DNA from 2 places in the Portococcus stanieri PCC 6802 genome. Region 1 is predicted to be linked to the other one. Evidence: riboswitches for the same ligand, from Rfam matches in the RefSeq annotation. Region 1 holds a riboswitch; the other holds the start of a gene.

Region 1 (7,281 bases):
AAGTTATTGTCGGCAGTAATCGGCAAATATACCAAACCGCCGTATTCGCCGCGCTCGTTAGTATCGCCCGTATGTCCCGCCATCACATTGGTATCGACATAAACTGGGTAAACGGGATCGGTAACCGCGATCGCGTTATCATCCCCAAAAATATCAAGGATATTGCCGCAGTCGCACTTAGAGCCATCGGAGATAAAGATTTCTGAAGCATCCACATCGCAGCCCCGCGCTTGGAAGTCATGGGCAGCAATTTTTTCGCGCAACCAGGCATAGCCCTGTTCGGGGCCGTAACCCTTAAATGTATCGCGATTGCCCATATCGGCAATGGCTTGAATCATGGCATCGCGGCAAGCACTGGGTAACGGCTCCGTCACATCGCCAATCCCCAGTCGAATAATTTTGGCATCGGGGTGGGCAGCGGCAAAGGCATTAACCCGTCGGGCAATTTCAGGAAATAGGTAGCCAGCTTTGAGTTTGAGGTAGTTGTTGTTAATGGTTGCCATAATTGCAGAACGTTAAATATTAGGGAATTTTATCCGATATAGCCATAGACAGATCTGTTAGGACAGGGGGTGTGGGGGCGCAGCCCCCACGCAGGGGTGGAACCCCTGCACCCCGTCCTAAGCCTGTTGGCTATAGCTATACATTGCCTGGCGACTGAAGGCGCGGCTACACAAACAAAGTCCGCCTAAGCGGACTCAGGAAGCTTTTGGCAAAACGATGAGATACTTCATGGTACTTGCCAAGCCCTAGCATGATACGTATCGGGATCGGTATAGATATCTTGCCACATAATGCCTACATCGCCGTTGCTTTCGCGATCGTGCGAATGACCGGACTCGTGGCCTTCTCGATCTCGATGAGTATGGATATGCTCGTGGGAATGATGGGAATGCTCGCGATCGCCTTCTCGATCGTGGCTGTGTTCGTGGCTGTGTTCGTGACTGTGGTGATGAGCATGGGAATGGGATTCCCCATGATGGTGATGGTGATGACCCGAATCGCCATGACTGGATAGTGCTGCCAGTCGGAACTTGCACATCTCGCAGTTCATCTTGACTTCGCCCTGCTGCGCTTCGATTTCGCGATCGCGCAGAATTTCAAACAAAATCGGATCTATTCCAATCTCATCTAGATTTACAATCTCTAATAAATCTGAATGGGAAATATATTCCGATCGCATCCGCTCGCTGACTGCAAAAATCTTCTTCACCAGCGCGCCAGTAAACAGGAAGTATGGCAGCACGATAATGCGTTTGGGTTGGTAGAACATGGCGCGACGGAAGCCTTCTTCTAAGCGCGGATGGGTAATGCCTATAAAACAAACTTCTACTGTCTTATAGCCACTGCCTTCCCACAGAATCCGCGCCAATTTACATACATCGCTGTTGGCATCGGGATCGCTGGAGCCGCGCCCCACAAAGAGAATTACCGTATCCTCTCGACTGATGCGATCGGGATTGCGATCGCTGCGATCGAAGGTGGCGAGGCGATCGCGCCACAACTCGACGAGTAAAGGTGTAATTCCCAGATGCCTGCCGTAGCGATATTTAATTTCGGGGTGCTGTTGGCGGATGCGATCTAACTCGTTGGTAACGTCAAATTTGCTGTGACGGGCGGCAAACAACAGTAACGGTAGTGCTGTCATTTCCGTATAACCTGCTGCCAGGCATTGCTCCACGCCCTCGGCAATGCTCGGTTCGGTTAGCTCCAGGAAACAAGGAATAACTGGGCGACTGCGATCGAAGTCTTGGTAGGCCGAGGCAAAATCTAAAAACATCTGTCTACCGTCAGCATCCCTTGTGCCATGACCGATTAGCAGTAATGGCTGCGGTTGAATGACAGGGGTGTTAATAGAATTTAGCGGTAAAGTATTGACGGAACTTTCTAACATAAACTCAAAACTCCTTTCTCGTGCAACGCGAGAAATAGAGCGATCCAACAAGATCCTGCGAGCATTCCGACTATTACGGCTGCGGCACAGTGTTGGGGTTGCACCAAACTTTCCCCACAGGCTTGCAAATCACAGTGTGCTTATTGAGCATACACCGCTAAGTATGCAAAAACCTGAAATTAATCGTTAAGGTCATGCCAAGAAACGACTATCGACAGCTTGGTTAGAAGCCAGCAGGTGGTCGATCGCCTCACTTGGCAGTGGCTTGCTAAAATAATAGCCTTGACCGCGATCGCAGTTTAATTCCCGCAGGATGGCTAATTGATTGGCAGTTTCAATTCCCTCAGCTGTAATGCCCAGATTTAGGGCTTTAGCAAAAGCAATAATGGCATGAACGATGGCGGTGTCTTCGGGATTACTACCAAGTCCGTTTACAAAACCGCGATCGATCTTGAGGGTGTCTACGGGAAATTGCTTTAAGTAATTTAAGGCAGAAAAACCAGTACCAAAATCATCAATGGCCAATTGCACTCCCAGGTCGTTTAGTTTGCGGAGTAAGTCAAGATTGGCATCTGTATTTCTCAGGATCGCGCTTTCTGTGATTTCCAACTTCAAACTACCTGGCTCCAAATTCTGCTCTTGCAGGATCGCAGCAATTTTATCTTCTAATTGAGATTGCTGAAACTGTTTGGCTGAGAGATTCACGCCTACAACTAGAGGTGGGTCGCTGGGATATTGCAAATGCCAAACTCGCAACTGTTTGCAGGCTTGCTCTAAGATCCACTGTCCCAATGGCATAATTAGTCCCGTTTCCTCTGCCAAAGGGATAAAATCTAGAGGTGGCACTAAGCCGCGTAGCGGATGCTGCCAGCGCACCAGTGCTTCTACCTCAACAATCTTGCCAGTATCTAAATGTATTACTGGCTGGTAGTAAACCCTAAATTCCTGGCGTTCGAGCGCTCGACGCAGATCGGCTTCCAAGAGCAACTGCTGTCGTGCCTGGGATGCCATATTGAGATTGAAGACCTGATGGGTAGCTTTACCATTTTTCTTGGCTGCATACATTGCCGCATCGGCATCGCGGAGAAAGTCATCTGGACGACTGCGATCGCCCGTACTGATGGCTATGCCAATACTAGCCGAAATAAATATTTCATGGTCTTCTAAACTGAAAGGTAACTCCAGTTGTTTCGCAATCCTCCGGGCAACTGAGGTGGCATCCTCCATATCCTGGATGTTCTCAAGCAAAATCGTGAATTCATCACCTCCCAACCGTGCCAAGGTGTCCTCATCTCGCAAGCAGCTATCTAAGCGTTCGCTCACTAGCACGAGCAGGCGATCGCCTGCTTTATGGCCGAAACTATCGTTGATTAGTTTAAATCCATCCAGATCTAGAAATAGCACGGCGATCGTATTCGGACTGCGCTGAGCGCGTACTAATGCCCGACGCAAGCGATCCTCAAACAAAGGGCGATTGGGTAGGTTGGTGAGAGGATCGTGAAATGCTTGATACGTAAGCTTGGAAATCTGCACTTGCAACTGCTTTGCTAGATAGTTAATCGCTTTTCCCAGTTCCTGCAGTTCTTGAATATTGCTAGATGGTACCAGTCTGTTGTAGTTGCCGTGAATGATGTCCTGAGTAGTATCAACCATTGATTCTAGCGGCTGGGCAATGTCGCGAGCCAGCAGCAACTCAACCAGTAAAAGTACCATTAATAATCCCATCAATCCAAGTAGCTCGAGCGTTTTGCGCTGGTTGGCCGCCGAGACTAAATCTTGGGTAGAAATTAAAGCTAGCAGCAACCCACCATTATCTAGTTCTTGAGCAACAGCGTGGAAGTTATATTTAGATAAAATTTTATTAATGTCTTCTAGCTGGTTCAGAGTAAATTTGGACTGTTTTAGCAAGTTCATCACCTCTGGCTGAACAGAGGTAATATTGGCTAAACTGCCATCCTGAAATAATGCTAAATCGACAGGATCTTTCCCCTTATAAGATTCGAGGTCTTCGCCGTTTAATAGAGAGCCAATTATAACTACACCCGCGATCCCGTGCACTCCTTTGACTGGGGCTGAGGCAACTACTGCCAGTCCTTCCTTGCTGACAAAAGTACTGATTTTCGTTAGACCTGTTAAAGAATCATCAATTAAAGACGAAGGACTATTGTTGCCGCTATTGCTCAGGAGTAATAAATTACGCTGTTGGTCATCATATACTTTGACAAAGTCTATGCCTAGCTTAATTTTTAAGGGTAATAGAAGTTGAGTTAGTTGCCTCGTGTCTTTGTTTTCGATCGAGGTAGCAAGGTTGGGTTCTTCTGCTAGTAGCTCTACAAATAGTGCTTTAGCTTTCTTGCGATCTTGCAGGCGCTGCAATATGCCCTGCAGTACGAGCGAGCCTTTTTGTTCGGTCAGGAGTTTTATTTGCCAGTGAGTAGCAATGTCTTCGACCAGGCTGATGCCAACCGAGCCTGCTGCTACCAATACAATCACAGGCGCAAGCAACCTCGCGCGCAGCCGCCTAGGGCGTAGCTTTGCTATTAACGCCTGCATATCCATATTTCTCTACGATTTGTCTTCCTTCGGGACCGACAGCGAAATTAACAAAGCTTTGCAACTCTGGGGCTGGATTGCGTCGATGAACTAGTCCCAAGGTTAGATACCACGGGTACTTACCCCCAGCTACCGTATCGACGCTGGGTAACGTGCCATCTAGACTGAGAACCTCGACATGCTGCGGATCCAGGATTTGCATTAACCCTAAGGAAGAATACCCAAAAGCATAGGGGGTACTGTCGAGGGACTCCACCATATCCTTAGCTTTAGATAGAACAATGGTTTGTACCTGCACTGGACGGTTTTGCATAAATGGTAAAAGCCCTAATTTTCGTGCTGATTCGCCTGGGTCTCGATCCAGGACGATAATCGGGGCATTCTGACCGCCCAACTGCTGCCAGTTTGTCAACTTACCTGCATAAATATCCTGAATTTGGGTTGTGGAAAAATTTTTGGTTGGTACTGGTTTGTGCGCGACAAATGCGATCGCATCGCGAGCAAAGGGCTGGTAGACGATCGCTTCTTTGGACTCAGCTTTAGATAGCGGTCGATTGACAACTGCTAGATCCAGCTTTTCTTGAATCACCCCTTTAATGGCACCACCTGAGTTAGTCCCTGACTCAAACTGGAGTTGAGAATTGGGGTGTTTCTGGGTATAGACTTCGGCTAATTTCTTTACTATTGGTATAGCCGTACCCGAACCCGATACTCGAAATACGGTTATTTGTGAAGTTTTCGAGGGAGAATCAAATAATTGTTGGGATGTTTGCAAGCTTGGACTGGGCGTACAACTAACCAAACCCCACGTTAGAAATACTGCAAATATTGAAAGAGGTTTCAGCGATCGCGATTTCATTAGTAAATGTTGGCAAGTTGAATACAGCAGTAATCATTTATAGCTATAGCCAACAGGCTGAGGACGGGGTGCAGGGATTTCACCCCTGCGTGAGGGCGCAGCCCCCACACCCCCCTGTCCTAACAGATCTAGATCTGTCTATGGCTATAAGACGCTTAACGTGAGGTCTGGCGAACTGACGTAAGCTCGGGGTTCGTTTAGTAACGACACGCCCAGAAACGGGGTGTTTTTCCCGATTCCTAATTAAGATTACCCAGAAGTTACCGTTTGTTTAACCGCCAGTTGCCTCCCTATCCCTTCCCAAATAAGAAATCGCCCTAGCAAACCCAGAATGCGGTCGGCAGGGCAATTCGGAGAGATCGGATCTATCTGAATTTATTCGCGTTGTTGCTCGATCTCGGCAAAAGCTTGCTCGAAGTCCGTATGCGTAATGCGCAGATCCTTGATGTCGCCGTTGGGGGCGAGTTGATGGCGACGAATGGCAGAAATCGCGGCGCGATTGCTCAAAAATGCTAGATCTGCGCCGTTCCAATCTTCCGTACGCTCGGCCCATCGATCTAAATCTAGATCCTCTGCCAAAGGGCGATCGCGATTGTGTACCGACAGAATGCTGCGACGACCCTCGGCATTGGGCAGATCGACTTTCATGTGCAGTTCGATCCGTCCCGATCGCAAGAGTGCCGGATCGAGGGATTCCTTCCGGTTGGTTGCCGCTACTAAGAGGATGCCCTCAGAAGACTTCACGCCATCCAGTTCCGTCAGCAGTTGTCCGATCGTGCGATCGCTGACCCCACTGTCACCCTGATAGCTACCTCTAGCGGGGGCGAGGGTATCGATTTCGTCAATAAAAATAACGCAAGGGGAAGCTTGTCTGGCCTGGGCAAATAACTGTCTGATCGCCTGTTCCGATGCGCCTACCCATTTGGTGAGTAACTCTGGTCCGGCGATCGCGATAAAGTTGGCCTTGGCTTCGGTGGCGACTGCCTTTGCCAGTAGGGTTTTGCCAGTACCGGGTGGGCCGTAGAGCAGGATGCCTCTGGGCGCGCGGGCGCGCGTGTGGGCGTACAGTTCCGGCGACAATAATGCCCCTGCTACCGCCTCCTGCAGGGTTTGCTTCACCTGCTCTAAGCCACCGATTTCCGACCACTCCACTTGAGGTGACTGGATTTGTAGCGATCGCAGCACCGCTGGCTTCACTTGCGTGAGGGCATGGTCGAAGTCTTCCTTCGTTACCTGTAGATCGTCGGGAACTTGTGATAGATCGGGTACCTGTCGCTGGAGCGCTTTATAGGCCGCCACCTGACACAAGCCTTTAATATCCGCACCGACAAACCCCAACGCTCGATCTGATAGCTCGTCAATACTCACATCTGGGGCTAGCGGCATATTACGGGTATGAATTGCCAGAATCTCCTTTCTAGCTTGCCGATCTGGAACGGGGAAAAGGATCTCGCGATCGAAACGACCGGGACGGCGTAGGGCTGGATCGATGGCATCGGGACGGTTAGTTGCGGCCAGCACGATCGTGCCCTTGCTAGCGGAAAATCCATCCATTAACCCCAGCATCTGCGCCACCAGGCGTTTTTCTACCTCGCCTTCCACATTGGCGCGGTTGGGTACTAGTGCGTCGATTTCATCGATAAAAATCAAACAAGGCGCGGATTTTGCCGCTTTTTCAAATACCTGGCGCAGTTTGCCTTCGGCTTCGCCGTAGTACTTGCCAATAATTTCTGGCCCTACAATCGATATGTAGTTAACGCCCAGAACATTAGCTAGCGATCGCGCCGTCAGGGTTTTGCCCGTTCCCGGTGGCCCCATGAGGAGGATGCCCTTAGGCGGCTCAAGGCCGAGTTTTGCGAGGATATCGGGGCGTTTGAGCGGAATTTCGACTAGATCGCGCAGTTGAGCTAGCATGTTGCCCAATCCGCCTACGGTTTGTTCGAGGCTGACGGGAGGCGCTTTAGGATCGGGTGGA
Region 2 (7,281 bases), on a different contig from region 1:
TAAAAATTATCTTCGCAACTTTTGGGCTGATATTCAGCTTGCCGCTCGCTCCAGCACTCGCGCAAGCCGATCCCAAAAAGTTAGAAGAGATGATTACTGCTGCTAGTACTGCTGCTAGCGCAGCGCAGACTTCGGCGGATAACGGTTATATGTTACTGTGTTCTGCTCTAGTTTTACTAATGACTCCGGGATTAGCTTTTTTCTACGGTGGATTTGTTGCTAAGCGCAATATCCTGAACACCTTGATGATGAGCTTCTTGCTCATGGGAATTGTGGGCGTAAGCTGGGTATTATGGGGCTACAGCCTTGCCTTTGCACCAGGGACATCCTTCATCGGAGGGCTGCAATGGTTATTTCTCAATGGCGTTGGTATTGATGTCAGTGCTTATCTTCCCAAACTCACCCCCGATGATGCCGTCACTTCCTATGCTGCTACCATTCCACACCAAACCTTCATGATCTATCAGGCGATGTTTGCCATCATCACGCCTGCTTTGATCTCAGGAGCGATCGTCGAGCGGATTAGCTTCAAAGCTTACACGTTATTCATGCTGTTGTGGTCAACCCTCATCTACTGTCCCCTAGCACACATGGTATGGGCAAAAGGAGGCATGCTCGGTTTGTACGGTGGCATAGGTGCTTTAGATTTTGCCGGCGGTACGGTCGTGCATATTAGCTCCGGAGTTTCCGCACTGGTTGCAGCGATCGTAATTGGCGCTCGAAGAACCTATCCAGATCGGCTCACTGCTCCTCATAACGTCCCTTTTATTCTGTTGGGAGCCGGGTTGCTCTGGTTTGGTTGGTTTGGCTTCAATGCCGGTAGTGCTTTGGGGGCTGGCTCCTTAGCAACAGTTGCGTTCGTCGCTACCAATTCAGCTACAGCAGCAGCAATGTTAACCTGGTTGATTCTAGAACAGGTGCTAAAGGGCAAACCAACGGCTGTTGGCGCTGCCACTGGAGCTGTCGCGGGTTTAGTTGGAGTTACTCCTGCCGCAGGTTTTGTTAACCCCATCGGTGCAATTCTAATTGGCAGTATTACTGCTACATGTTGCTTCTTTGCAATTAGCTTCAAATCTAAGTTAGGAATTGATGATGCCTTAGATACCTATCCCGTTCACGGTGTGGGTGGAACAGTGGGCGCAATTCTAACCGGAGTTTTCGCCGTGAAAGCTGTTAACTCGGCGGGCGCAGATGGCCTAATTGCTGGCAAACCCGGACAAGTTGTCACGCAAATTATTGCCGTTGTCGTCGCTTATTTAATTGCTGGGATCGGTACTTTTATCATCCTACAGATTGTTAAGGCTCTAGTCGGCCTGCGCGTCAAACCAGAAGTTGAATTCCAAGGTATGGATATCAACGAACATGGTGAAGAAGGCTATGGCGAAGAGTTTGGCGGTGGAGTCAGTCAAATGGGAGGAAAAGCTAGTCCGATCGATGGATAGCATTCCTGATGGAACTCAAATTTATCAACTATTAGACAACTAGACAATTAGACAATTAACTGGGAGATGGAACGCGATCGCATTCTGTCTCCTATATTTTTGAGATTATGCTACTAAAACGCCAGGGGATGCTTGCTTGGGTAAAATTTTGACCAGATCGATTTTGGCACAGTAGGCAATATCAGCACTACAGTTGAGGCGTAATAGGCGCTGGCCGTGGCTAGCAGCAAGGAATAACTCCTCTAAGCGATCGCTCCATTGGCGATATAAAGATAATGCCGCGATCGCCTCATCATTTCCCCATTCGCACGAGCCATCCAAACCGCTAGCGATCGCCCCCGCACAAGCCGTATCCTCTAAAGAAAAACTGCCCTCCCAACCTGAGCCAACAATCCAAACCGTTTCGGGTTGCGCCTGTTTGAGATAATTCAATACGGAACCAAGATTAATCATGGCAGCGGCCAAGACCGTTGGCGCAGCTTTAACGCGTTGGAGCGAGCGAGTACCATTGGTCGTACTCATAAAAATTCGCTTATCTTTTACCACCTCTGCCGTATAGTCAAATGGCGAGTTACCTAAGTCAAATCCTTCCACTGTACCGCCCCCACGTTCCGCTGCTCTCAGCCTTAAATGGGCAGGATGCAAATTACTAGTTTGCATTAGTTCGTCTAGATCGGCAAAAACCTGCACCGCTTCTGCCCCAGCAGCTAAAGCGGTAGTAATCGTAGTAGTAGCACGTAAAATATCGACTGCGATCGCGCACTCTGGTATTTCGTTGTCTGGCGCTAGTTCGGGGGTGTGGTAGACAAATAGCTTCATTAGTTAAGGATTAGTTGATATAGCAGTAATCAGTTTTAACGCCATCGACAATTTGGCAGCAAACAACTAAGTTTTAATACTTATTTAATATATCTTTATAGTTTGATTTACGATAGCTGCAAGACTAAATTATTCCCACTCGTCGGTCTCTACATTGCTCTCAGATTGCATATCCTGTTGCATATTCTGCATATCTTGCTGCACTGCTTGCCAATTAACTTCCGATGCAGTTTGCGATCTGACTGGACTACCTCTGTGCAATTGCACCAGATGGCTGCACCAGTCTGCCATTAGATCTAACTGGTGATTCACCATTACTACTGTTGTTGGTGGTTGCGATCGAGTCAATTCCTGCAAAATATCTAGCAAAAGACCCGCTCGAAAGCGATCGAGCGCAGAAGTTGGTTCGTCTAGTAATAGGATCTCTGGCTCAGCGACCAGTGCCCGAGAGATCGCGACCCATTGCCGTTGCCCTACCGACAGTTGCAGTTCCGAGCGTTGAACTAACTTAGAGTCAAACTGAAGTTTGTCCAGCCACAGATCCAGGCGATCTTGAATTTGTTTTTTGGGCATCCCGACTAGCTTGAGGGGATAGGCGATCGCCTCAGCCACAGGCATACCTAGCAAGGTTGGTTCTTGCGCGACTAACATAATCCGACGGCGCAAATCGATCGCGGGCAGTTGTTTAATATCATTTCCCCAGGCATAAATTTTGCCAGAGGTTGGATCGATGAGGCGATTCAGCAATCGCAGAAGGGTGGTTTTCCCAGACCCCGATGCTCCTACTATCCCCGTGCGGCTGCCAGCCGCGATCGCCACAGAGCAATTATGCAGGATATTTTGGTATGACACCAGTTGCAATTGCAACACATCCTGGGACGTTTCCAATACATTCACTAACTTTTTGGTCACTCAGGGCTTATCTTAAAATTTCTCGTTATTGGTTGCATCAACATTAGCAGATCGTTTCCGGAGTTCGTCGAACTCACGTCTACAATTAGCCCCCTGCCCCGAGTTAGCCGCACGGAGGGTTAAAAATGAGCTACAGTGAATAGCGATCGCAATTTGGTTCTCGCGGGAGACAGCCGCTAGAAGTAATGGGGAAAGTTCGGCGTAAATCCGACACTGTCCCGCAACTGTAGATTTCAGTCCGTGCTGAAAAAGTCAGGATGCCCGCCAAATTTGAGCGATTGAGACTGCAAGTTAAATATCTGCGAGGTACAGATAAATTCTCTATGTCAAATCGAATTGCGTTAAATCAAATTTCAAATCAACATGCTTTGTTTGTATGTACGACCTGCGCTAGTATCTGGCAAGATGGTAAGCGCGTTGGTACTAGTGGCGGACAGGTAATGCTGGAGCAGTTAACCCAACTGCATCGAGATTGGGAGCTACGGGAAGAATTTCCCATCCGCGCTGTAGAATGCATGAGTGCCTGCAGTCATCCCTGCGCTGTGGCATTGACTGGGGATGGTAAGCATACCTATTTATTTGGGGATCTGTCGCTCGATCCCGAAACTTTTGAGGCCACGACTGCGGCAATTTTGGAATGTGCTGGTAAGTACTATCGTGCCGATGATGGGATCTTGCCTTGGTCAGAGCGTCCCGCGCCACTGAAGAAAGGAATACTGGCTCGTATTCCACCTCTGCGAAAAGTTGCGGCCAATCTGCGCTAGATTTTTTGACATCCCATCGCTTGGAATGTCGTGACAGTTTTATCGTTCAAATTGGTATAAAATTAAAATTCTCATGCATAAAATTCCCGTAACTGTAATTACTGGCTTTCTTGGAGCTGGAAAAACTACTTTGGTGCGATATCTCTTGCAAAACAATCAGGGTAGACGCATTGCTGTAGTAGTGAATGAGTTCGGTGAGATTGGTATCGACGGCGAACTGCTACGTTCTTGTCAAGTTTGCGATGACGATGACTCTGCGAACGATATCGCTAGTAATATTGTGGAATTAAATAATGGCTGTCTGTGCTGTACGGTGCAGGAAGAGTTTCTACCCACCATGCAAGAGTTGTTAAAGCGACGCGATCGCCTGGACTGCATCCTGATCGAAACTTCGGGTCTAGCCCTACCAAAGCCGCTAATTCAAGCATTTCGCTGGCCAACGGTACGTACGGGCGCTACAGTTGATGGTGTGTTGACCGTGGTAGATTGCGAAGCAGTAGCGAACGGACAATTTGCGACAGATTTGGATGCCATTAACGCTCAGCGCCTGGAAGATCCCAATTTAGAACACGAAACTCCCATTGAGGAATTATTTGAAGATCAGTTAGCTTGTGCCGATCTAGTTCTGCTCGCAAAAGTAGATCGGGTGGATGGCACTACGCAGGAGAAAGTGCAGAAATGGTTGAGGCAAGAACTCCCAGAAACTGTGAAAATTATTCCCTGCAAACAAGGAGAAGTTAATCCCAGTCTTCTTTTAGGATTTAATGCCGCCGTTGAGGATAACTTAGAGAGCCGTCCCAGCCATCATGACTATGAAGAGGAGCACGAACACGATGATGGTATTAACTCAATTCATCTCGATCTAGATCGGGAATTTGAACCTTCAGCCCTGGTCAAACAGTTGGAGCAGCTAGTCGCTCGGCAGGAAATCTACCGTATTAAGGGATTTGTAGCAGTGCCCAAGAAATCTATGCGATTGGTTTTGCAAGCCGTAGGTTCGCGATTTGACTATTTCTACGATCGCCCTTGGCAACCCTCTGAATCGAGACAAACTCGTCTGGTATTTATCGGTCAAGAATTGGATGGCGTTGCGATCGAGCGCTCTGTTGCTACTGTGGCATTATGACAATTGCACGCTTAGTTAAAATCCTCTGTCAGAAATCTCCATGAAACTAGCTAATACCTACGGTTATTACTCCGACGACGATCGCGAATATATCATTACCAATCCCCGCACGCCGCGACCCTGGTTTAACTACATGTGGAACGGTCATTACACTAGCTTGATTTCCCATACGGGTGGTGGTTTCAGCTTTCTTGACTCGCCTCGCGATAATCGCATCTCGCGCATGCGCTACAACTGCCTGCCGTGGGATCGCCCCGGTCGCTATGTCATGGTGAAGGATACAAAGACAAGCCAGTATTGGTCTTTGAGTTGGGCACCGACGATAGATTTAAATTACGATAAATACGAATGCCATCACGGTCAAGGTTATACCAGGATCGTCACAGAAATTAATGGCATTCGCGGTGAGATTACCTACTTTGTGCCCGCAGATGTGGATGCTGAAATTTGGCGGGTCGAATTAACTAACTTAACTGGTGCAGATCGCAATCTGGAGGTGTACTCGTTTACCGAATTGCTCATGGGCAACGCACTCAACGATCTGATCAATCAACCCAACGACAAGCACTTTACCGATATCCATTTCGATGCCGATCTGCGATCGCTGGTTGCCACCCGTCGCTACTGGGTGTTGAACAAAAAAGTGTCGGTGGCACAACCGAATATCGATTGGCAATATCGCATCTACTTCACGCAAACGCTGCCCATCTCCGGCTTTGATAGCAGCCTGGATGTCTTTATCGGGCGCTGGCGATCGGAAGCCAACCCCGAGGCCGTAGAGAAGAGCCGGATGCAGAATACCGAAATTACCGCAGGCGACCCGATCGCCGCCTTGCAGTCTCGCGTAGTCCTACCCGCCTCTGGTAAAGTAAATTTTGCCGTAATTTGCGCGATCGCTCCCAAAGAGAATTCTCAATCCCCTATCGAGACAGCAGATTTGAGCAATCTCGAAGTCATAGATCGCGCCTTTGCCGAGCTTAAGGCGAAATGGGATAAGCATTTGGATGTAGTGCATGTCGATACGCCCGATCCGAAATTCAACGCGATGTTAAACGTGTGGAATCAGTATCAGGCTGCTGCCACGTTTGATATGGCGAGAAATGCTGGTTACTATCACGGCGGACTATTATTCGGTACGGGCTTGCGCGACCAGTTCCAAGATATCCTCGGTGTCGTGATGGTGGATCGCGATCGCGTCCGAAGTCGCCTCTTAAATGCGCTGCGATTTCAATTCCAAGATGGCTCGACTTTGCATAACTTTTTTAAATTAACCAATACAGGCGAACGCACCAATCACTCCGATACACCGCTATGGATTCCCTTTGGTTTAGTAGAATATCTGAATGAAACCGGGGATTTCTCTATTCTGGATGAAGTAGTAGCCTATCACGACGAAGGCGAAGGTAGCGTCTACGAGCATATGGTGAGGGCTTTGCTCTACGCGATCGCGAATCTAGGCGAGCATGGAATGCCTAAAATTCGCAATGGTGACTGGAACGATACGCTCGACCACGTGGGGCCGCAGGGTAAGGGCGAGACAGTCTGGGGCGCGTTTTTCCTGGGCTACGTTCTGCGCAAGACATTTCCAGTATTAGAGCTAAGGAGCGATCGCGATCGTTTGGAAAAGTTTCAGCAGATCTATGAGAGTTTAGGTAAAGCCACAAACGAGCATTGTTGGGATGGCGAGTGGTATTTGCGGGCATTTCGCGATAACGGCAAACCGATTGGCATCTCTGCCCACAAGCAAGGCAAAATTTTTCTCAATGCCCAATCATGGTCGGTAATTTCTGGTCTGGCACCGAAGCAGAGAGCCGATAAAGCTCTAGCTTCCTGTCGCAAATACCTGACTACTCCCTATGGAATGCAGATTGTTTATCCTTCCTATACTGAGATTGAGGATAATGTGGGATTGATTAGTCGTTGCGTCCCAGGCAAAAAGGAAAACGGGGCTGTTTTCAACCATGCTTCGTCCTGGTTTGTGCTGGCGAGTTTAATTAATGGCGATGTCGATCTTGGCTTTGATATCTACCAGCGCATGATGCCGATTAATTCTGCTCGGGATATCGATCGCTATGAAGTAGAACCCTACGTCTATGCAGAATACGTCACCAGTCCCGACCATCCCACCCAGGGACAAGCCAGCCATTCCTGGCTAACTGGTACGGCGGTATGGATGCTGCGCATTGGTATCGACTACATTATTGGTTTCAATCCTACT

The links. Region 1 has a riboswitch for cobalamin ahead of PSE6802_RS0102770 (sirohydrochlorin chelatase). Riboswitches for the same ligand answer to the same signal wherever they lie in the genome.
Region 2: linked by a shared signal. The riboswitch ahead of PSE6802_RS0110555 (DUF1636 family protein) and the one ahead of PSE6802_RS0102770 (sirohydrochlorin chelatase) in region 1 are both predicted to bind cobalamin.

The regions. Positions count from the first base shown of each region.
Region 1 is NZ_KB235910.1:549,314-556,594, forward strand. Features, by position in the region: gene PSE6802_RS0102765 (LL-diaminopimelate aminotransferase) at 1-503, opposite strand, end outside; gene PSE6802_RS0102770 (sirohydrochlorin chelatase) at 731-1,894, opposite strand; adenosylcobalamin-variant (AdoCbl-variant) riboswitch at 1,946-2,025, opposite strand; gene PSE6802_RS30705 (bifunctional diguanylate cyclase/phosphodiesterase) at 2,087-4,387, opposite strand; gene PSE6802_RS0102780 (substrate-binding domain-containing protein) at 4,416-5,306, opposite strand; gene PSE6802_RS0102785 (AAA family ATPase) at 5,682-7,281, opposite strand, start outside.
Region 2 is NZ_KB235914.1:1,126,250-1,133,530, reverse strand. Features, by position in the region: gene PSE6802_RS0110570 (ammonium transporter) at 1-1,442, shown strand, start outside; gene PSE6802_RS0110565 (2-phosphosulfolactate phosphatase family protein) at 1,548-2,261, opposite strand; gene PSE6802_RS0110560 (ABC transporter ATP-binding protein) at 2,391-3,173, opposite strand; cobalamin riboswitch at 3,311-3,456, shown strand; gene PSE6802_RS0110555 (DUF1636 family protein) at 3,497-3,937, shown strand; gene cobW (cobalamin biosynthesis protein CobW) at 4,011-5,063, shown strand; gene PSE6802_RS0110545 (glycoside hydrolase family 94 protein) at 5,104-7,281, shown strand, end outside.